2 regions of the Burkholderia sp. Bp9016 genome follow, and region 2 is predicted to be linked to the other one. Evidence: riboswitches for the same ligand, from Rfam matches in the RefSeq annotation. Region 2 holds a riboswitch; the other holds the start of a gene.

Region 1 (10,284 bases), on a different contig from region 2:
TCGTTGAACATCGCGACCCTCGTCGTGGTCGGGTTGTGGGCAGGTTGGGTTGCGTGGATCACGCGGCCCGCTGCACTCGACGCACTGCCCCGAAATGCCGCGTGGTGCACACGAGCGACGGAGTGAGCGGCTTCGTCGCATGGCACTCGATCCCCTGACCGCCCCGCGCCGCATCGCGGGGCGCAATTCAACACATTGCCCACTTCCATCATGAAGCGATTTTTTTCGATCCACTCGCTCGCCGGGCGGATCGCATGCGGCGTCGCGCTCGCAGTGGCCACCGCGAATGCATGTGCTGCCGACGCCCCACCCTCGGCCGCCATGCAGATCGCGCAACTGCTCTCCCGCACCTACGACAGCCCCGACAGGCATGTCGTGACCGAGGCCGTCGCCCTTGCCGGCAAGTTCGCGATCGCCGACTGGACGCAGCGCGACATGGCCGGCCGTGCGCTGCTGCGCGTCGTGAACGACCACTGGACGATCGTCACCTGCGGTGGCGCTGCGTTGAAGGATCCCGCGTGGCTGAAGGATGCCGGCGTGCCGCCATCGGATGTGCACGTGCTGCTGTCCCGTCTCGCGGATGCCGAGCGGCCGATGCGCGCGATCACGGTCGCGCGTTTCGACCGATTCCGCATGCCCTCCGACGTGTCTTCCGCATCGGGTGCCGCTCCGCATTGACGTCACGACCTGGCGTGCCGTGGCCGCGGCACGACGGGATTCGTCCCGACTCCAATCAACCGAATCAGAGATTTTGATGAGCATTCGACACAACCGGAAAGCGTGGCTTGCTCCCGCATGCATCGCGATCGCGATGACCGCGCAGGCCGAGCCCGCCGCACAACCTGACGCCGAGCGCGACGATGGCGAGTCTGCCGATACGCGCGGCGGCCACACCCGAGCCGCACCGAAAACCGATCCGACCGCAGCCGGGACCGGCGACTCTACCTTCGTACTCGGCACCATCGACGTCAGCGGCGCGCGTACCGGCGCATTGACGTCCAGGAATATCCTGACCTCGGTCGACCGCGTCGACGCCGAGCATATCGAGAACCGGAACGCGCGCAGTCCATGGGAACTGTTCGGCCAGTTACCGGGCGTGCTGCTGACCGACTTCAACCAGGGCACCACTTCAGGCAAGCTGTCTTTTCGCGGCTTCAACGGCGAGGGCGAGATCAATGCGGTCAAGCTGCTGATCGACGGCCTGCCGTCGAACAGCAACGACGGCAACATGCCGTTCATGGATGCCGTGTTTCCACTCGAAATCGACTCGCTCGAGACGGTGCGCGGCACCAACGACCCGCGCTATGGGCTGCACGCGATCGCCGGCAACGCGTCGATCGCGACACTCACGGGTGGCACCTACGCACGCGGCCGGATCGGCTACGGCAGCTACGACACGTTCGATGCGGAAACGGTCGCCGGCCATGAAACCGACACGTTCTCGCAGAACTACGCGTTCGGCTACCGCAAGTCGGACGGCTATCGCGATCACTCGGGATCGGACAAGGCTGGCGTGGCCGGCAAGTGGTTCTACAGCCCGACAGCCGACGTACGCGTCGGTTTCTCCGCACGATACGCGCGCGTGTCGGCCGACGAGGCCGGCTACCTGAGCGGCGCGGACGCCCACACGAATCCGCGCGCCTCGTACACATTCAACTCGACCGATCAGGCAACCCGAGAAACGGGACAGTACGCGCTGTACGCCGATGTGGATCTCACGAACCGGCTGTCGTGGTCGACGATCGCGTACCTGAACACGTTTCGCGAGCGCCGCTGGGTCACGTTCTCTTCGGCGACCAGCCAGCAGGAGCGTTTCTCCGACGAGCGACATCTCGGCTTTCTGAGCACCCTGACGTTCCGTCCGCGTGTGAACTGGCTGCGCGATTTTGCGCTGGAGGCCGGCGTGAGCGGCGAGTGGCAGGACAATGTCAGCCGCCGCTGGCTCACCGACCGCCACGTGCGCACATCGCAAACCCGCGATCAGGCGTTCTCGTACGACACCTGGGGCGCATACGTGCAGGCCGTCGTGAAGCCGGTCGAAGCGCTGAAGATCGTGCCTGCCTATCGCGTCGACGTGTTGAGCGGGCAACTCACCAACAACCTGAGCGGCGCGCGCTACGACATGAACGGCTACGGCGTGATTGGCCAGCCGAAAATCAGTGCGGTCTATACGCCGTGGCACGGCTACAGCGTGTATGGCAACTACGGCCGTTCATTTCAGGTCGGCGTCGGTGCCGGCGCGTACAAGATCCCGCCGCGCACCGGGGATCTCGCGCCGTCGATCAACGACGGCTGGGAGCTGGGCGTGAAATTCCAGCCGGCGGACTGGCTTGACGGCCGCGTTGCTTACTGGGAACAGCTCGCGACCAACGAGGTACGCCGCAAGCTGAACGACCCGACCGGCGACTACGACAATCTCGGCAAGACGAAGCGCCACGGGATCGACCTGCAGGCCAACCTGCGTGTGGCGCGGGATGTCGGGCTGTGGTTCGGGTACACGTACCAGATGGCGCGCATTGTCGATCCGGGGCCTGCGAGCCCGGCGAGCGCCGGCAAGCAGGTCGATCACGTGCCGAACCATCTGTTGTCGGCCGGGATCGACTGGCGGGCAACGCCCGAACTCGACGTGTCGGCATGGGGCAATGCACAGAGCGCGTACTACCTCGAGCAAACCAACTCGACCGGCCGCTTCGGCGCGGCGGTGACCGTCAACGCGCGAGCCGCCTATCGCGTATCGAAACGGGCAACCGTCGAGCTGCAGGTGACGAACCTGTTCAACCGGTTCAACGAATACGTCTGGTACGACGGCTCGCAGACACTGCATTCGCCAGCGCCCGGCCGGGCCGCGTTCGCGTCGCTGACCATGCGCTACTGAAACATCACGGCATACGTTCAATCGAAAAAGGAAATGTCCGCATGGTTACGATGGCATGGCACTACACGGTCATGTTGCACTTCGAGTCCATCATCATGAGCGAAGTCATCATGCCGAAAACGCTCGACATGGCACCGGAAGCGAAGCCTGTCGCGTGGTTCTCGCGCAATCCGTACTGGGAGAAAACGGCCAACAGACGGGCGATCGACCCGGGCACCGGCGATCGCGTGACATTGACGATGTGGCAAACGCGCCAAGCTGGCGGTGGACTCGTACGCTTCGGGATCGACGCGACGAAGCTGCTTCACGATCAGGCACTCTGGCGACGGGCGCGGATCGAGGACACGGCACGCGACGCGCTGGTCGCAGCAGGCGTGCGTCAAGGCGCGGATCCGCTCGAATGGTACGGATCGGTCAAACCCGTTCCGGTCGAGCGGCTCGTCATCGAGTCGCTCGACGACACGTACCGGTGGCAGACGTTCAAATGGTAGAAGCATGCCGGTGCGTATTGGCACCGGCATGCTCGTTTGCCGCGTCTACTTCGCCATCGTTCCCGGTGCCTTCACCATGCACTGCGCGGTGACTTTCTCGCCGTCGCCGAACGTGAAGGTGAGCGGCAGCGTCGTACCGACCTTCAGCGGATGCGTCGGCTGCTCAAGCATCAGGTGATAGCCGCCCGGCGCGAACGACAGCGTGCCGCCGGCCGGTACCGTCGCCTTGTCGACCATCACCATGGTCGACGTGCTTCCGTTCGATTGTGTCTGGTGCAGCATCGCCATGCCGAAAGCATTGCTGTCGACGCCGGTCAGGTCGATCGGGTTGCCGCTGCGGTTCTTCACGTTGAAGAAGCCGCCCGACGGCAAATTGCCGGGCATCCCGCGAATCCAGCAGTCGGAGACGGCGACCGATTGTGCCGGCGCCGCATGCACGACCGGCGACAATGCGGCGGCGGACAGGAACGCGAGCGCAGCACGCGTTGTTTTCGTGATATTCATTGCCGATCCTCTGTCATGAATGGTTGGATAACGAAGGGGCCCATACCCCTGCCTTGTTCCGTGAGCAAACGTGTCGTCAGGACGCGCCCGCCGTCGGCGCCGTATGGCCCAGCAACGCTGCAAGCGCCAGGACCGCGACCATGACGACGGCCTCGACGGCAAGCGCCATGTCGAAGCGGCGTTGCGCGGCCGGATAACCGGTATCGTGCCGTTCGGCACGCAAGCGCAGATCGGGCAATACGACCAGGCGGTTCCAGCCGCCGAGCAACGCCGCAAATGCGACGCACGTGAGCTTTGCCGCGAGCACCCGGCCCCAGGCTATGCCAAACAGCGCCGCGCTGGTTTGCGCCGTATCCTGCAGCACGTTGTAGAGCCCCGTGACGAGCACGATAGCGAATGCACCGGTCGCGAGATGGGAGAGCGCCGAGCAGAACGCAGCCGTCTGTTGCGCCGGAACGCTCGCGGTCCCGGTACGCCCGAGGCACCGCAACAGGCCCGTGGCAGCGATCACGCCACCGGCCCACATCGCTGTCGCGAGTACGTGCGTCAGGTGCACCGCTTCACGCCACGAAAAGTCGCCGCCATCGGCCGCGTGACCCATGGCCGCCTTGCCGGCGGCCCAGAGCAGGATGCCCGCGGCGCACGGCACGGCGTCGCGGCCGCGCGCGAGGATGCCCGCCGCGACGAGCAGCGCGCCTGAACATCCGATCGACCAGGCGATACCGAAATGCGATTCCGTGAGCACGGCCACGACAGCAGGTCCGGCGTCGGCGAGCGGCGAGCCGCTCATCACGGCGGCTTGCAGCCACAGATAGCCGAACGCCGTCAGTGCAAGCGCGAGGCCGAGCGCAGCGCGCACGACGCGCAGCGCCCGTTGGTCAAACAATCCGATGCGCCGGTCGATCGAGCCGCACGCGAGCAAGCCCGCCGTCGTGGCGAACAGCAGGTCCTGAACGGCGGCCAACGCGATCTGCGCGTCGACGAGCACGTCCACGGCTACTTCACCGTAAACGTATAGTGCCCCTGCGTCCGGTGGCCGTCGACCGCGACGGCCACCCACGCGACCGCGTAAACGCCCGGCGACAGCGAATTCAGCGCGACGGACATGTGCTTCTTGTTCGCCGCGTCGACTTCGGGCTTGCCGTTCGTGACGGCGTGCCCCTGCGCATCGGTGACGGCGATCGAGCTAAATGCGGGTTCGAGCGCGTCGTCGAAATCGATCGCGACGGTTTTCGGCGACGCGGTAACGGTTTCGCCCGCGGACGGCTGCTGATGCGTCGGATACGCATGCGCGTGAGCAAGTTGCGCGGCGGCGAGCAGCAGCGCGGCCGCCGCCGCGCGCATCGTGGTCGAAAGATTCATGCGGTTTCTCCGTGGATCAGAACAGCGGCTTGCCAAGCGAGCCGGGGAACAGGTCGTCGAAATACAGATGCGCGTCGAAGATCACGCCGACATGGTTGCCCGATGCCCGATTAACGGGAATCTGCGCCTCGACGCCGAATTGTCCGTAGCGGTTGAGCCACAGTACGCCCGGGTTGATCGTCCCGGTCGTCTGGCCTGAACACGCACCCGCCGTGCATGTGCTCATCGGCGCCTCGACGACGAACACCATGTTGCTGAGCGGCTGCGGCAGGCCGAGGTTCTTCACCTGCTGCTGCAGGTACGGGATGCTGTATTGCAGCGTCAAGCCCCAGCCGAACGAGTTCGGCCCCTGGTCGGACGACGCTGTGGTCAGGTTCGGCCCGAGTTCGGCCGTCAGCGCGAGCGGGCGCAGATAGCCGAGCGACGCGGGCAGATCGCCGAAGCCCTTGCCGAGGTAGACGGTCGGCGTAAATGTCGAGTACGCGTTCGCGATCGATTTCGCGCCGGTGCCGCCGATCTCGGTTTCCAGGCCGACGGACGCCATGAATTCGTGCGCGGCGTTCGTGTAGACGAGGTACTTCACGCCGAGCGTGACGTTATCCCAGCCCTTCGCGGAACCGCCGTTCGGATCGTTCTGCGACACGTACTGGCTGGCGACGCTGAACGCGAGGTTCTTGGTGATCAGCTTGTCCCACTCGTACGACACGGTATTGACGTTCATGTTGTCGCCGTTGTCGTCCGGCGACTTGATATGGCCGAACTGCATGTCGAACTCGTCGCCGACACCGGGGTCGTCCACTGTCATCGTGGCAGGAAAGACGCGGTCGCCGACCACGGCGTGCGCATTGGCGAAAGAAGCATGGGAAAGGCCGGCGCAGGTGGCCAGCAGCGCGGCGCATGCGCGAAGCGCGCGCCGTTCGGTATTACGAGGCATGTCGTGTGTTCTCCGGTTGTCGTTCGATATCGTCGCGCGTACGCGCGACGACTCGCCGCCTCGCGCTTCGCGGGCGGCAATTTTTCAGGCAGAAAAATCAGACGAAATCAGGAGAATGCGGGCGGCGCACGGGATTGCGCGACCGTGTGGACGAGGCTGATGCGAGCCGGATTCGAGGCCGATACGACCGGCCTCTGCGAACCGGGACGCAGAGTGGCAAGCACGACGGCGTGCCCCGGCAACGCAGTCGCGTGAGCGAAGAAACTGCAATAGGGACAAGCCTGCCAGTGCGTCTTTGCCGCGTGCGACGGCTTGCCGTCATGTGCGGCCGACACTTCGTCGACGCTTGCGGTGCAATAGACGGTCAGTGCGTCGACGAGCTGGTGACGCGACATCATCATCTGCGAAACCGCAGGGGCGAGCGCCATCATCAGGATTGCAATCAATCCGATCAGGCTGCCGGGTTTGCGGAAACGGGCGACGTACATGACGCGCAGAGACGATGACATGGGACGTGACGGACGGCGATTATGCCATGCTGGAAAAGGATCAAGCTCCCGAAATATTTCAGTAAACGAATGCGATATTTCCGAATGTAATGTGAAAGAAATCGGCTCGAGCACCATCACGAACGGAATCGACTTTTCGGTTTCCGCGCGGTATAAGCGGAGTTGATTTCTCTTGACGCAGACACAACGGGAAACCGGTGAGATTCCGGTACGGTCGCGCCACTGTATCGGGACGGCGTTTGCAATCGCAGTCGATCCCGAAGCCAGACCTCGTTGTGCACCTGCCCTTTCACCATTCGGAACGCGTGCTTTCCGGGAGATTCTCGATGCTTGACCGATTCACTCAGATTTTCAACGACTCGAACGCCAGCGTACGGCGGAAGTTGCTGGGCATTTATGGCGTGCTGATCGCCATCAACGTGTTTGCATGGGTATGGGCCCTGGTGGCGTTCCATGCCTATCCGGTCCTGCTCGGCACCGCGATGCTCGCATACGGCTTTGGACTCCGACATGCGGTCGACGCCGACCATATCGCCGCGATCGACAACGTCACGCGCAAGCTGATGCAGGAAAAAAAACGGCCGGTCGCGGTAGGGTTCTTCTTCTCGCTTGGCCATTCGACCGTCGTCGTACTTGCATCGATCGCGGTCGCACTCGCGACCACGGCGATCCAGAGCCGGTTCGACAACTTCAAGGCGATCGGCGGCATCATCGGCACGGCCGTTTCAGCGTTTTTCCTGTTCGCGCTCGCGCTGATGAACCTCATGATCCTGCGCGGCATCTACCGCGCCTGGCGTCACATCCGCAGTGGCGGCGCATACGTCGACGACGATTTCGACATGCTCCTCGCCGATCGTGGCTTTCTCGCGCGGTTGTTCCGCCCGCTGTTCCGGCTGGTGACGCGGAGCTGGCACATGTACCCGATCGGCTTCCTGTTCGGCCTCGGTTTCGACACGGCGACCGAAATCAGCCTGCTTGGCATCGCCGCGACACAGGCGGCGAAGGGCCTGTCTCCGTGGGCCATCATGGTCTTTCCCGTCCTGTTCAGCGCAGGCATGTCGCTCGTCGACACGCTCGACGGCCACCTGATGCTCGGCGCTTACGGCTGGGCTTACCAGAAGCCGCTGCGCAAGATCTACTACAACATGACGATCACGCTGGTGTCGATCGTGGTCGCGCTTGTGATCGGCGGCATCGAGGCGCTCGGCCTGCTCGCCGATCAGCTTGACCTGAAGGGTACGCCGTGGGACGCGATCGGCACGCTCAACGACAACTTCGGCATGCTCGGCTACATCATCATCGCTATCTTTGCAGTCAGCTGGATCGCGTCCATCGTGATCTATCGAGTCAAGCGTTTCGACGAGGAATGGTTGAAGACGCGCACGTGATTGGCCGACAACAGCGGGCGGATATTTTCCGCCCCGACTCGACAAGGTCCTTGTAGCCATCCGGCAAGTAGACCAACATCCATCATCCGACAACGGTGCATCAGACGACGAAACAGCGCAGTCAGGCCTGTGTATTTCGATCCGCTTACGTCAACTGCTTGCGCAGCGTTTGACAAATCCCGCCGTTGCCTCGTTGCTACTGCTGGTCGTCGCGTTCCGCCTGCTACTACCGCACGGTCTGATGCATTTCCCGCCTGGTGCGCCCGAAGCGTCAAGCGCTTCTTGACATGCGAGATATCCAGTCATCAAATCACCGCTGCCACTCATCTTTCATGTCACACTGTGACGCAACTTGACCGATGGATTCGACTTCTGCCGCATGGAATCGTGAGGACACCGTTGAACATTTGGCACATGACAATTGCCGCGGGAATCTGCGTGCTCCTCATAGCGTGTTCTCGTCGCGAGGGTGTATTGGGGCAGTCGCCCGTGTTCTCTGCAAACTCCAATATATCTGCGACGGAAGTCGCGAATTGCGTCGCTCGTCGGTGGAAACAGAGCACGCGGCAACTGCATCTCGGCGAGCGCGCCGGAACGATTACGCTGCGCGCCGAATCGTTCTTTCGAGGCGTGCCGGTCGGTCTGCGTATCATGCCGGACGGGCATCATTCACACGTCGAGTATTTCCGTCAGCGCCGTGCCGACGGGCTCTATTTATCGATGGTACGCGGCTGTCTCCATCTCCACGTGATCCATGGTGCGGCAGGCACGCCGACCGTCCCGCAATCATGAGCGCGCGAAACTTGGCCGCACAGATCCGCCGATATGGGCGAGGGTCACCCGCCAACGCAGAGATCACAACACGCGACCATCATCGTCATCCCGCCGGATAGTGGCGCCGATACATCACTGCTCGCGAATACCCGGGTAGCGGTTGCAGTTCAGGATCGATGAACCCGTCACCGCAAATCCGACGGCTTCAGCATGACGCTCACCACGTGTGCACGCCAGATTTTGCACTTCGCAGTCACGGGGAGCCACGCACCACGAGGCCGCAGGCGCGCTGAAGCGCGAACAGTCACCGTTGAATCGACCAGCGGCTCGCTGTTGGAATGATCCTCCATCCCGCGAAAAGCTCGAACCTTGGCCCTCAGCAACCGGACGTCAGGCGCGAGAAACATGTCGTACTTCGCCGACGTTCGAATCCATCGGTCGATTTCCGCGACACAATCGATGACGATCGGACGAACGTTCATACGTGCCAGGTAGCGGTAATCCTCGGGAATCGTATCTTCGGCGCGCAAGCGTGCGACAGACACAAACAGCAGCAGCAACGTGGCGAGAATAAACAGCAGGCCCTTCATGAGTCGAGACGAACGCAGTTAATGATCTTCGATGCCCGGAGCAATGCCCCGCAAGGTCATCGGTGGTCAGCGGGAAAATAGCGTGTCGACAACGCTTCGTACAGCGGCGGAGCAAAAAATCGCGAGACGCGGCTGGCGATCAGCGCCGTGGCCATCAACGAGATGACGAGTGCGTGGCCGTTGATCATCTCGATGACGATCACGAACGCGGTGATCGGGCTCTGCGTGACCGCGGCCAGATAGCCGACCATCCCGAGCGCGATCAGCATCTGAAGTTGCATGCCCGAGAACAGAATATGTAGCGTATTGCCGATCCCTGCACCGATCGCGAGCGATGGAGCAAACAAGCCGCCCGGCGCACCGGGCAGGTACGAGCCAATCATCGAAACCATCTTGAACACCGGGTACAGGACGCTGACGTTCGTATGGCTTTCGAGCATGCCGCGGGCTTCCGCGTATCCGCTGCCGAACGTATGGCCGTGTGTCGCCACACCGACGACTGCGACGACCAGCCCGCACGCCGCGCCGAACAGCACGGGCTGACCTGCACGAAAATCCTGAAGCCCTTGCGGCATCCAGCGTCGCGTGTTGAGTAACAGCCAGCAGAAGATTCCGCCCATGACGCCCGCGATCACACCGATGAGGACGACCGCAAGCGCCAGCGACTGAGGCAGGTGCGCGCCTACGTCGATCGTGCCGAAATAAACGTAGTTACCCTGAAGGCCAAGCGATACGATACCGGCGAAGATGATCGCCGTGATCAGCACGCCACTCGTCCGTTGCTCGAAACTGCGTGTGAGTTCCTCGATCGCGAACACGACGCCGGCGAGCGGTGCATTGAACGCGGCGGAAAGGCC
Region 2 (10,284 bases):
GAACCGCTCGCCCTTCGGCGTGAGCCGGAAACCGCTGCGGCCTCGCTCGCATAGCCGGTAGCCGAGCCGCGTCTCGAGCGAAGACAGCTGCGCGCTGATCGTCGACTGGCCGACGTTCAGCATCGCCTGCGCGGCCGATACGCCACCCGCGTCCGTGACCGCGAGAAACACGCGGATCAATCGCAGATCGAGGGTCGACAGATTCCCCAGCACGCTATTCCCCTTTCATACATCGATGGAAATCGATGTTTACGTCGATATCTTCGCATTCTTCTTTCCGGCCGGACGCGTAAAACTATGCGCCAGGCCGCGTCGAATGATACGGCAACCCCACATCGGACGAGACACCCCCATGAACGAACACCCCCATTTCCAGCCGCTCGGCGGCAATGAAATGCCGCGCAGCGGCGGCATCGCGACGATGATGCGTCTGCCGCACGTGGCGAGCGCCGCAGGGCTCGACGCATGTTTCGTCGGCGTGCCGTTCGACCTCGGCACGTCCAACCGCACCGGCGCGCGCTTCGGCCCGCGCCAGATCCGCACCGAATCCGTGCTGCTGCGCCCGTACAACATGGCCACCCGCGCCGCGCCGTTCGATTCGCTGCAGATCGCCGACATCGGCGACGTCGCGATCAATCCGTATAACCTGCACGACTCCATCGCGCGCATCGAAGCCGCGTACGACGCGATCCTCGAACACGACTGCAAGCCGGTCACGCTCGGCGGCGACCATACGATCGCGCTGCCGATCCTGCGCGCGATCCATCGCAAGCACGGCAAGGTTGCATTGATCCACGTCGATGCACACGCCGACGTGAACGATACGATGATGGGCGAAAAGATCGCGCACGGCACGCCGTTCCGCCGCGCGGTCGAGGAAGGGCTGCTGCACGGCGACAAGGTCACGCAGATCGGCCTGCGCGGCACCGGCTACGCCGCCGAGGATTTCGACTGGTGCCGCGAGCAGGGCTTCCGCGTGGTCCAGGCCGAGGAATGCTGGAACAAGTCGCTCGCGCCGCTGATGGAAGAAGTGCGCGCGCGCGTCGGCGACACGCCGGTCTACATCAGCTTCGACATCGACGGCATCGACCCGGCCTATGCGCCGGGCACCGGCACGCCGGAAATCGCGGGCCTCACGGTGCCGCAGGCGCTCGAGATCATCCGCGGCGCGAAGGGGCTGAACATCGTCGGCTGCGATCTCGTCGAAGTCGCGCCGCCGTACGACCCGTTCGGCACCACGGCGCTGCTCGGCGCAAACCTCGCATACGAGCTGCTGTGCGTGCTGCCCGGCGTCGCGTATCGCGACTGATCCCGGCACGCACACGACCCATTCCAAATCAAAGGATTCCAGAGGAGCACATCAACGATGGGGACTGCCATCAAGCAACCGAAGCGGGCGGCGCTCGCTTCGTTCGTCGGCACCACGATCGAGTGGTACGACTTCTATAGCTATGCGACCGCCGCAGCCATCGTGTTCGGGCCGCTGTTCTTTCCCGGCGAAAGCCGCTTCGTCAGCCTGCTCGCGTCGTTCGGCTCGTTCGCGGTCGGCTTCTTCGCGCGGCCGCTCGGCGGCGTGATGTTCGGCTATCTCGGCGACCGCTTCGGCCGCAAGCGCTCGCTGCTCGCGACGCTGATGCTGATGGCGATCTCGACCGTCGCGATCGGCGCATTGCCCACCTATGCACAGGCCGGCATGCTCGCACCGATCCTGCTCGTGCTGATGCGCGTGCTGCAAGGCATCGCGGTCGGCGGTGAATGGGGCGGCGCGGTGCTGCTCGCCGGCGAGCATGCGCCCGAAGGCAAGCGCACGTTCTTCGCATCGTTCGCGCAGTTGGGCAGCGCGAGCGGCCTGATCCTGTCGATGCTCGCGTTCGGCGCAATCAGCACGCTGTCGAAGGACGACATGATGAGCTGGGGCTGGCGCGTGCCGTTCCTCGCGAGTGCCGTGCTGCTGGCCGTCGGGTTCGTGATCCGCGCGAGCGTGTCCGAGTCGCCCGAGTTCGAGGAAGTGAAGAAGAGCGGCAACACCGCGCAAAACCCGGTGCGCGAAGCGCTCACGTACTGGCCGCTGCTGTTGCTCGCGATCGGCGCGAACGTGTACGGCATCGCCGGCGTGTATTTCAGCAACATCTTCATGATCAGCTACGCGACGCAGTTCCTGTCGCTCGACCGGTCGATGGTGCTGCATTGCATGACCATCGTCGCCGTGCTGCAGTTCGTCGTGCAGCTCGCGGCCGCGTTCCTGGCGCAACGCTTCGGCACGACGCGCGTGCTGCTGATCACCGGCGCGTGGGCCGCGATCGTCCCGTTCGTGATGCTGCCGCTCGTGCATATGGGCACGCCGCTGTCGATCACGGTCGGCGTCGGTCTCGCGACGCTCGCGGAATCGGGCTACTACTCGGTGGTTGCCGGCTTCGTCAGCGGCATCTTCATCGCGCGCATCCGCTACACGGCGATCTCGATCGCGTACCAGGTATGCGGCGCCCTCGCCGGCGGCCTCACGCCGCTCGTGGCGACGCTGATCGCGCAGAACGCCGCGCCGCAATGGTGGCCGCTCGCGGTCCAGTACATGAGCGCCGCCGTGCTGTCGTCGGTGTGCGTCTGGCTGATCTCGCGCCGCGTCAGCATCGACGATGCCGGTGCTCCGGACAAGACGAACGCGCCACTGCCGCGCGGCACGCGCACGGCGTAGTCTCGAAGCACCGGGCCGGCTTCGTCACGCGCCCGCCCGGTCGTCTCCCGCGAACGGCGGCACATCGTGCCGCCCTTTTTTCATTGCCGCCGTCAGAAGTCCGAACGCAGCGTGAGCATCACGTTGCGCTTGTCGCCAAACACGCTGTAGAACCGGCTCGGCGGACGGATGTAGTAATCGCGGTTGAACATGTTGTTCAACTGCAGCGACGCTTCGAGATGCTTGTTGAAGCGATAGCCGATCTGCGCATTGAAGATCGCATATTCGCCCTGCTCGACGCCGCGCGTGATGCTCGTCTGCGCGAGCAGACCGCCGCCGATCGACACACCGCGCAACACGCCCCGCGAGAACGTGTACTTGGTCGACAGCTTGAACAGGTGTTTCGGGTCCGTACCGTCCGTCAGGTAGGCGTCGCTGCCGCTGTCGTAACCGGCATCCAGGTACGTAAGCCCGCATAGAGGTTCCAGTCCGGCGTCGGCTGGCCGGTCACATCGAGCTCGACGCCCTGGTCGCGCACGTGGCCTTCCGCGAGGAAGAAGTCCGGATGCCACGGATCGGCCACCGCGCGGTTGTTGTCGTTGATTCGAAACAGCGCGGCCGTCGCGTCGAGCCGGCCGTCGACCACACGACCGATCTCCTCGTACATTGCCCAGCAATCGTCGCTGTCTTCCTCGATCGCGCCCAACAGCCGTTCAACCGCATCGTTCGCCACGTTGCTCACCGTCGCCTCCTCAGCACGCTGTCACGAATACACGGGGAAACGGCGCGTCAGCTCGGCCGCTTGCGCGCGCACGCGGTCGATCGCCAGTTGCTCGACGACGTCGACGTATTCGCAGCCGCCGTAGTAGCGCTTGCCCGGATAACCTTCCGCGTACTTGTTCGTGAGCTGCGAACCCTGAGCGGCCATCACGGCCGGGCTCGTGTAGTTTTCCGACGCGATCAGCTCGACATGGGCTTCCTGGTGGCGGTTTTCCAGCAGAATGGCATCGAACAGTTCCGGATCGGTCGGGTCGAGCGGATAGCGATTGCGTTCGCACATGGCGGGAATGGCCCTCGAAAATCAAACATTCGAAACGACACGTCCCGGGGCCTGCCCGGGACGGTCCGAACCGGCGCAACGCCCGCCGCCGATCGACGATCGAGACAGCAGGCGTGCAGCGTCCGCGCGTTATTGCACCTGCGTCATTGCACCTGGTTGCGCAGCGTCTTCGCGGCCGCGACCATGTTGGTCAGTGCCGGAATCACTTCCGCCCACTGACGCGTCTTCAGCCCGCAATCCGGGTTCACCCACAGGCGCTCCGCCGGAATACGCTCGGCCGCCTTCTTCATCAGGCCGACGATGTGATCCTGTGTCGGGATGTTCGGCGAGTGGATGTCGTACACGCCCGGCCCGATTTCGTTCGGATACTTGAAATTGTCGAACGCGTCGAGCAGTTCCATATCCGAGCGCGACGTCTCGATCGTGATCACATCCGCATCCATGTCGGCGATCGACGCGATGATGTCGTTGAACTCCGAATAGCACATGTGCGTGTGGATCTGCGTGTCGTCCTGCACGCCATTCGCGGTGATGCGGAACGACTCGACCGCCCACTTCAGGTACTCGCCCCATTGCGCGCGGCGCAGCGGCAACCCTTCGCGCAGTGCGGCCTCGTCGATCTGGATCACGCGCACGCCGGCCTTCTCGAGATCGAGCACTTCCTCGCGGATCGCGAGCGCGAGCTGGTAGCACGACACCGAGCGCGGCTGGTCGTCGCGGACGAACGACCAGTTCAGGATCGTCACCGGGCCGGTCAGCATGCCCTTCATCGGCTTGCTCGTCAGCGACTGCGCGTACGTGATCCATTCGACCGTCATCGCCTTCGGGCGGCTGATGTCGCCGAACAGGATCGGCGGCTTCACGCAGCGCGAACCGTACGACTGCACCCAGCCGAACTGGCTGAATGCGTAGCCGTCGAGCTGTTCGCCGAAGTACTCGACCATGTCGTTGCGTTCCGCTTCGCCATGCACGAGCACATCGAGTTCGAGCGATTCCTGTTCGCGGACGCTGCGCACGATCTCGGCCTGCATCGCCTTGCGATAGCCGGCTTCATCCAGCGCGCCCGCCTTGAACTGGCTGCGCGCCTGGCGGATTTCGCCGGTCTGCGGGAACGAACCGATCGTCGTCGTCGGGAAAGCCGGCAGGTTCAGTCGTGCCGACTGCTTCGCCGCACGCTCCGTGTACGGGCTCACGCGGTTGCCGAGCTGCGCGTCGATGCGTGCGATCGCGGCCTTCACCGTCGGGTTGTTCACGCGCGGCGAGCGGCGGCGCGAGTCGATCGCGGCGGCATTCGCGGCAAGCGTGTCGGCCACCTTGTCGCGGCCTTCGTTCAGCGCGGTCGCAAGCACCTTCAGTTCGTCGAGCTTCTGCAGCGCGAACGCGAGCCACGAGCGGATTTCCGCGTCGAGCTTTTCTTCGCTCGCGAGATCGACCGGCACGTGCAGCAGCGAGCACGACGGCGCGAGCCACAGGCGCTCGCCCAGTTGCTTGGCGAGCGGCTCGAGCCAGTCGAGCGCTGCGCCCAGGTCCGTCTTCCAGATGTTGCGGCCGTTGATCGCGCCCACCGACAGCACGCGCTCGGCCGGCAGTTCACGCACCAGCGCGTCGATTTCGTCGCGGGCATTGATCGCGTCGATGTGCAAACCGTCGACCGGCAACGACGCCGCGAGCGTCAGGTTGTCCTGCAGCTGGCCGAAGTACGTCGCGAGCAACAGCTTGATGCGACGCGTTTCCAGCGCCGCGTAAGCAGTGCGGAATGCCTGGCGCCATTCGGCGTCGAGTTCGGTGACGAGGATCGGTTCGTCGATCTGCACCCATTCGACGCCCTGCGCGGTCAGCGTGTCGAGCAGCGCGCCGTACACCGGCAGCAGCTTCGGCAGCAGTGCAAGACGATCCGAATCGTCCTTCGACTTGCCGAGCCACAGGTACGTGACGGGCCCAAGGATCACCGGCTTCGCGGCGACGCCCAGCGCCTGCGCTTCGGCCAGTTGCTGGAGCAAGCGCGACGGATCGAGCGAGAAATTCGTGTCCGCGTGGAATTCCGGGACGATGTAGTGATAGTTCGTGTCGAACCACTTCGTCATTTCGCCGGCCGAAACGCCGCCGCAGCACGCCGCATGTTCTTCCGCCGATTGCGCCGAGCGGCCGCGCGCCACGCGGAAATAGTTGTCGAGCGCGTCGCCCTGGAAGCCCTGCACGCGTTTGGGCAGGTTGCCGAGCGTGAAGCTCATGTCGAGCACCTGGTCGTAGAACGCGAAGTCGCCGATCGGAGCCAGATCCAGATCGCGCTGGTCGTTCCAGTGACGGTGGCGCAGCTCGGCACCGAGCGACTTCAGCTCGTCGCGCGACGATTCGCCCTTCCAGTAGCGTTCGAGACCGAACTTGAGTTCGCGCTTTGCGCCGATGCGCGGAAAACCGAGGTTGTGTGTCGTAACCATGACGTTGCCGTACAGAGAAAAATTGAGGATCCGGCAGCCATGATAGGGATTTCAAACCATGAAATAAAATGGCATTATTTCATTCATCCATTAAATCCATTCATGTATCAGTTGAGTGAGCGATATCCATGCTGGAACGATTCCATCTCGTCGTGATCCGTGAGGTCGAGCGCCAGGGCTCGCTGACGGCCGCGGCCAATGCGCTGCATCTCACGCAATCGGCACTCAGCCATACCGTCAGGAAGGTCGAGCAGCAGCTCGGCACGCCGATCTGGGATCGGGAAGGACGCGGGCTGCGGCTCACGCAGGGCGGGCAATATCTGCTGAAGCTGGCGAACCGGCTGCTGCCGCAGTTCGAGCTCGCCGAGGAGCGGATGAAGCAATACGCGAAGGGCGAGCGCGGCACGCTGCGCATCGGGATGGAATGCCACCCGTGCTATCAGTGGCTGCTGAAGGTCGTGTCGCCGTACCTGACGCGCTGGCCGGACGTCGACGTCGACGTGAAGCAACGCTTCCAGTTCGGCGGCATCGGCGCGCTGTTCGGCTATGACATCGACGTGCTGGTGACGCCCGATCCGTTGAACAAGCCGGGGCTGCGCTTCGATCCCGTGTTCGATTACGAGCAGGTGCTGGTGGTCGCCGACGCACACCGGTTCGCCAATGCCGACTACGTGACGCCCGAGCAGCTCGGCGACGAAATCCTGATCACGTACCCGGTCGAAACGGACCGGCTCGACATCTACAACCAGTTCCTGACACCGGCCGGCATCGTGCCGCGGCGCCACAAGTCGATCGAGACGACCGACATCATGCTGCAGATGATAGCGAGCGGGCGCGGTGTGGCCGCGCTGCCGAGATGGCTTGCCGACGAATATGCGGACCGGATGCCGGTCGTGCCGGTCAAGCTGGGCAAGAAGGGAATCGCGAAGCAGATCTTCCTCGGCATCCGCGAAGCGGACGCGTCGATCGACTATCTGGCCGCGTTCGTCGCGCTCGCGCGCGAATCGACGTGGAGCGCGCCGCGCATGCTGCGCTAGGCGCGCCCTGTTGCAATGCGCGTCAGGCGGCGCGCATGCCGATGCGTTCGCCACGTTCGACCCACGCACCGAACAGCAGGCCGATCGTCGTCCACATGATCACCTGCATGCCGATCGCCGCCACGCGGAACTTCCAAAGCACGGCTGCCGGAAAATCGGCCGGTAACTCGCTGACCGACGGCAGCCCGTTCTGCACGGCCGCGATGATCGCGATGAACACGAGGCCCGCCACGATCGACGCGTTCCACTGGCCGAGCTTCGCCAGCAGATGACGACGCACGCTGACCGAGAACACCATCGTCGCGATCGAGATCGCGATCATCAGGAAGAACAGGCCCGTGCGATAGCCGATCGTGTCGGGGTCGCCGACCGATGGCGGATTGGCCGGGTACTTGATGTTGGGCACGATCACGAGCGCGACGAATGCCGCGAGCGCGAGCCACGCGGCGAGCGGACGTGCCGGGAGGCGGTTGCCTCGTCCGTATGCGAACGCGAAGACCAGCGAGAACAGCCCGCCGAACGCCGCGCCGTAGGTCACGACGCCCGTCAGCAGGCCGAGGCCTGCCTGCGTGTGACGGCTGACCAGTTCAGGCTCCGGCGCTTCGCCCTTGGCGGCATCGGACTTTTCCTCGAAGGAGATTGCCTGATCGACTTGCGGTTCGCCGACGATTTTCGCGAAACCGAACGTGAGGAGACCCGCGGCGATGCCTGCGAGCATCCCGCGCATGAGCAGCTTTCCGACCATCTTCTACTCCGCGTCAGTGGCAGGGAAAGCCAAGCAGGTGGCGACCGTCGTGCACGAACTCGTGCACGTACATGCCCGGCACGATCGACGTCGCGCCCTGTTCCGCGCCGACGAAATACAGCGCGAGCAGCAGGATCAGACCGACGAAGATGGCCCACGGCAACAGTTCGCGGACGGGGATGGGCGCCGGCACGACAGCCGGCTTCAGCATTGCTTCGCTCATGGATGCACCTCAGGGGAATCGCGCCCCGGCAAATGTTGGATGGAATACGAACGCAGGTCTGGCTTCCGGGATCGAATATCCCCGGTTACAGTGGCGCGACCGCACCGGAATTGCACCGGCTTCCACGTTTCGTATCGGGCGAATTGTACGCGCGAACGTTCGCGTATTGAAGGCCGGTGCATGATCGGCACTGCCGCGCACTGCCGCCTCGAACAATCGACTACCGACATGATCCAGCCTGTCTTGCTGCGCCTGATCGCGCATGCATCGACCCGTGCGATGCGCACCGGCACGTTTCCCGACGACGATCCGCTCGACGCGCGCGGGCTGGCCGACGCCGCCGCGGTACGCGAGCGGTTCGCCGGCGTCCCTCGCGCGGTCGCGCTGAGCAGTCCCGCGCTTTGCGCGCGACAGACCGCCGATGCGCTCGGGCTACGCGCGCGACTCGACGATGCGCTTCGCGATGTCGACTACGGCCGCTGGCGCGGCAAGCGACTGCACGATCTCGCGCGCGACCTGCCGGACGAACTCGGCACATGGCTCGGCGAGCCGCTTGCGTCGCCGCACGGCGGTGAGTCGTTCGAAGACGTCGCATGGCGCGTCCGCGCCTGGCTCGACGGTCTGCCGCGCGATCTCGACGTCGTTGCGATCACGCATGCGGCGATCGTTCGTACAGCCATCGCGTGTGCGTTGCGGATGGAACCGCAGGCCGCGATGCGCATCGACGTCGCACCGCTATCGTGCACGGTATTCGTCAGGTCGCCGGACGGTTGGACGTTGACCATCGACGACGACGGGCGCGATACCGACACGCAAGTTCGTTGCCGACCATACCGATGACGATGCGGGCCGGCGCGACGCGGCAACGTGATGAATGGCGATGCGCGCATTTCTTACATACCTGTAAGACAACGATTCGTCCTCCCGACTGTCATCAAACTGACGAGTGGCCGAAGCTAGGATCGGACGCGGTTCCCTTACGAGATGCCGTCATGAATCAACCTGCTTCGTCCGCCGCCAATACTCCCGGCTCCACCGAACGCACCCGGCAGGTCGGCTATGCCGTCTTCCTGCTGGTGCTCGCGATCGGTGCCGTCTATATCGCCACCCACCTGATTGCCGATCTGTCGCCCGTCCGCGAAGGATCGTTGTTCCCGTATCTGATGCTCGGCGCCGCGCTGCTGATCGCGCTCGGCTTCGAGTTCGTCAACGGCTTCCACGACACGGCGAATGCCGTCGCGACCGTGATCTACACCCACTCGCTGACGCCGAACGTCGCGGTGATCTGGTCCGGCCTGTGGAACTTCCTCGGCGTGATGGTTTCGAGCGGCGCCGTCGCGTTCGGCATCCTGCAGTTGCTGCCGGTCGAGCTGATCCTGCAGGTCGGCAGCGGCTCGGGCTTCGCGATGGTGTTTGCACTGCTGATCGCCGCAATCGTGTGGAACCTCGCGACCTGGTACTTCGGGTTGCCGTCGTCGAGCTCGCATACGCTGATCGGCTCGATCATCGGCGTCGGGCTGATGAACCAGCTGATGCACGGTCCGTCCGGCACGAGCGGTGTCGACTGGGGTCAGGCGCTCGGCGTCGGCAAGTCGTTGCTGTTCTCGCCGATCGTCGGCTTCCTGTGCGCGTCGCTGCTGTTGCTCGTGCTGAAGGCCGTCATTCGGGTTCCGGATCTGTACAAGGAGCCGCCGAAGGACCAGCCGCCGCCGTTCTGGATTCGCTGCCTGCTGATCCTCACCTGCACCGGCGTGTCGTTCGCGCACGGGTCGAACGACGGGCAGAAAGGCATGGGCCTCATCATGCTGATCCTGATCGGCACGGTGCCGACCGCGTACGCACTGAACAAGGCCGTCACGCCGGCCGAATCGCAGACGTTCGTCGCCGTCGCGAACCAGGCCGCCGCGACGTTCGCGAAATACTCGAACGGCGTCGCACCGTCCGCGAATCCTCGCGCCGACGTCGAACACTTCGTGCAGCGCCGCGAGATGACGCCGGCCGTGCTGCCGGGCGTGCAGCAACTGTCCACGTCGCTGGCGACCGCGGTCGGTTCGTCGGGCTCGATGGCGGCCGTGCCGCAGGGCGACGTCGACAACGTGCGCAACACGAT

Evidence for each region. Region 2 has a riboswitch for cobalamin ahead of DIE13_RS23735 (CbtB domain-containing protein). Riboswitches for the same ligand answer to the same signal wherever they lie in the genome.
Region 1: another riboswitch for cobalamin. It lies ahead of DIE13_RS30600 (HoxN/HupN/NixA family nickel/cobalt transporter); the one in region 2 lies ahead of DIE13_RS23735 (CbtB domain-containing protein).

What each region holds. Positions count from the first base shown of each region.
Region 1 covers NZ_QTPY01000041.1:751-11,034, reverse strand. Annotated here, with positions in the region: gene DIE13_RS30640 (copper uptake system-associated protein) at 211-678, shown strand; gene DIE13_RS30635 (TonB-dependent receptor) at 755-2,875, shown strand; gene DIE13_RS30630 (hypothetical protein) at 2,917-3,366, shown strand; gene DIE13_RS30625 (copper chaperone PCu(A)C) at 3,412-3,870, opposite strand; gene DIE13_RS30620 (CopD family protein) at 3,947-4,864, opposite strand; gene DIE13_RS30615 (copper resistance protein CopC) at 4,867-5,232, opposite strand; gene DIE13_RS30610 (hypothetical protein) at 5,249-6,166, opposite strand; gene DIE13_RS30605 (DUF2946 domain-containing protein) at 6,274-6,792, opposite strand; cobalamin riboswitch at 6,822-6,965, shown strand; gene DIE13_RS30600 (HoxN/HupN/NixA family nickel/cobalt transporter) at 7,002-8,063, shown strand; gene DIE13_RS30595 (hypothetical protein) at 8,463-8,855, shown strand; gene DIE13_RS30590 (BspC domain-containing protein) at 9,023-9,427, opposite strand; gene DIE13_RS30585 (chloride channel protein) at 9,484-10,284, opposite strand, start outside.
Region 2 covers NZ_QTPY01000020.1:123,513-133,796, forward strand. Annotated here, with positions in the region: gene DIE13_RS23695 (LysR family transcriptional regulator) at 1-213, opposite strand, end outside; gene speB (agmatinase) at 353-1,309, shown strand; gene DIE13_RS23705 (MFS transporter) at 1,367-2,692, shown strand; gene DIE13_RS23710 (TonB-dependent receptor domain-containing protein) at 2,785-3,159, opposite strand; gene DIE13_RS33505 (TonB-dependent receptor) at 3,093-3,413, opposite strand; partial or broken gene glyA (serine hydroxymethyltransferase) at 3,477-3,731, opposite strand; gene metE (5-methyltetrahydropteroyltriglutamate--homocysteine S-methyltransferase) at 3,875-6,169, opposite strand; gene DIE13_RS23725 (LysR family transcriptional regulator) at 6,298-7,206, shown strand; gene DIE13_RS23730 (CbtA family protein) at 7,229-7,951, opposite strand; gene DIE13_RS23735 (CbtB domain-containing protein) at 7,965-8,174, opposite strand; cobalamin riboswitch at 8,208-8,350, opposite strand; gene DIE13_RS23740 (histidine phosphatase family protein) at 8,403-9,014, shown strand; gene DIE13_RS23745 (inorganic phosphate transporter) at 9,167-10,284, shown strand, end outside.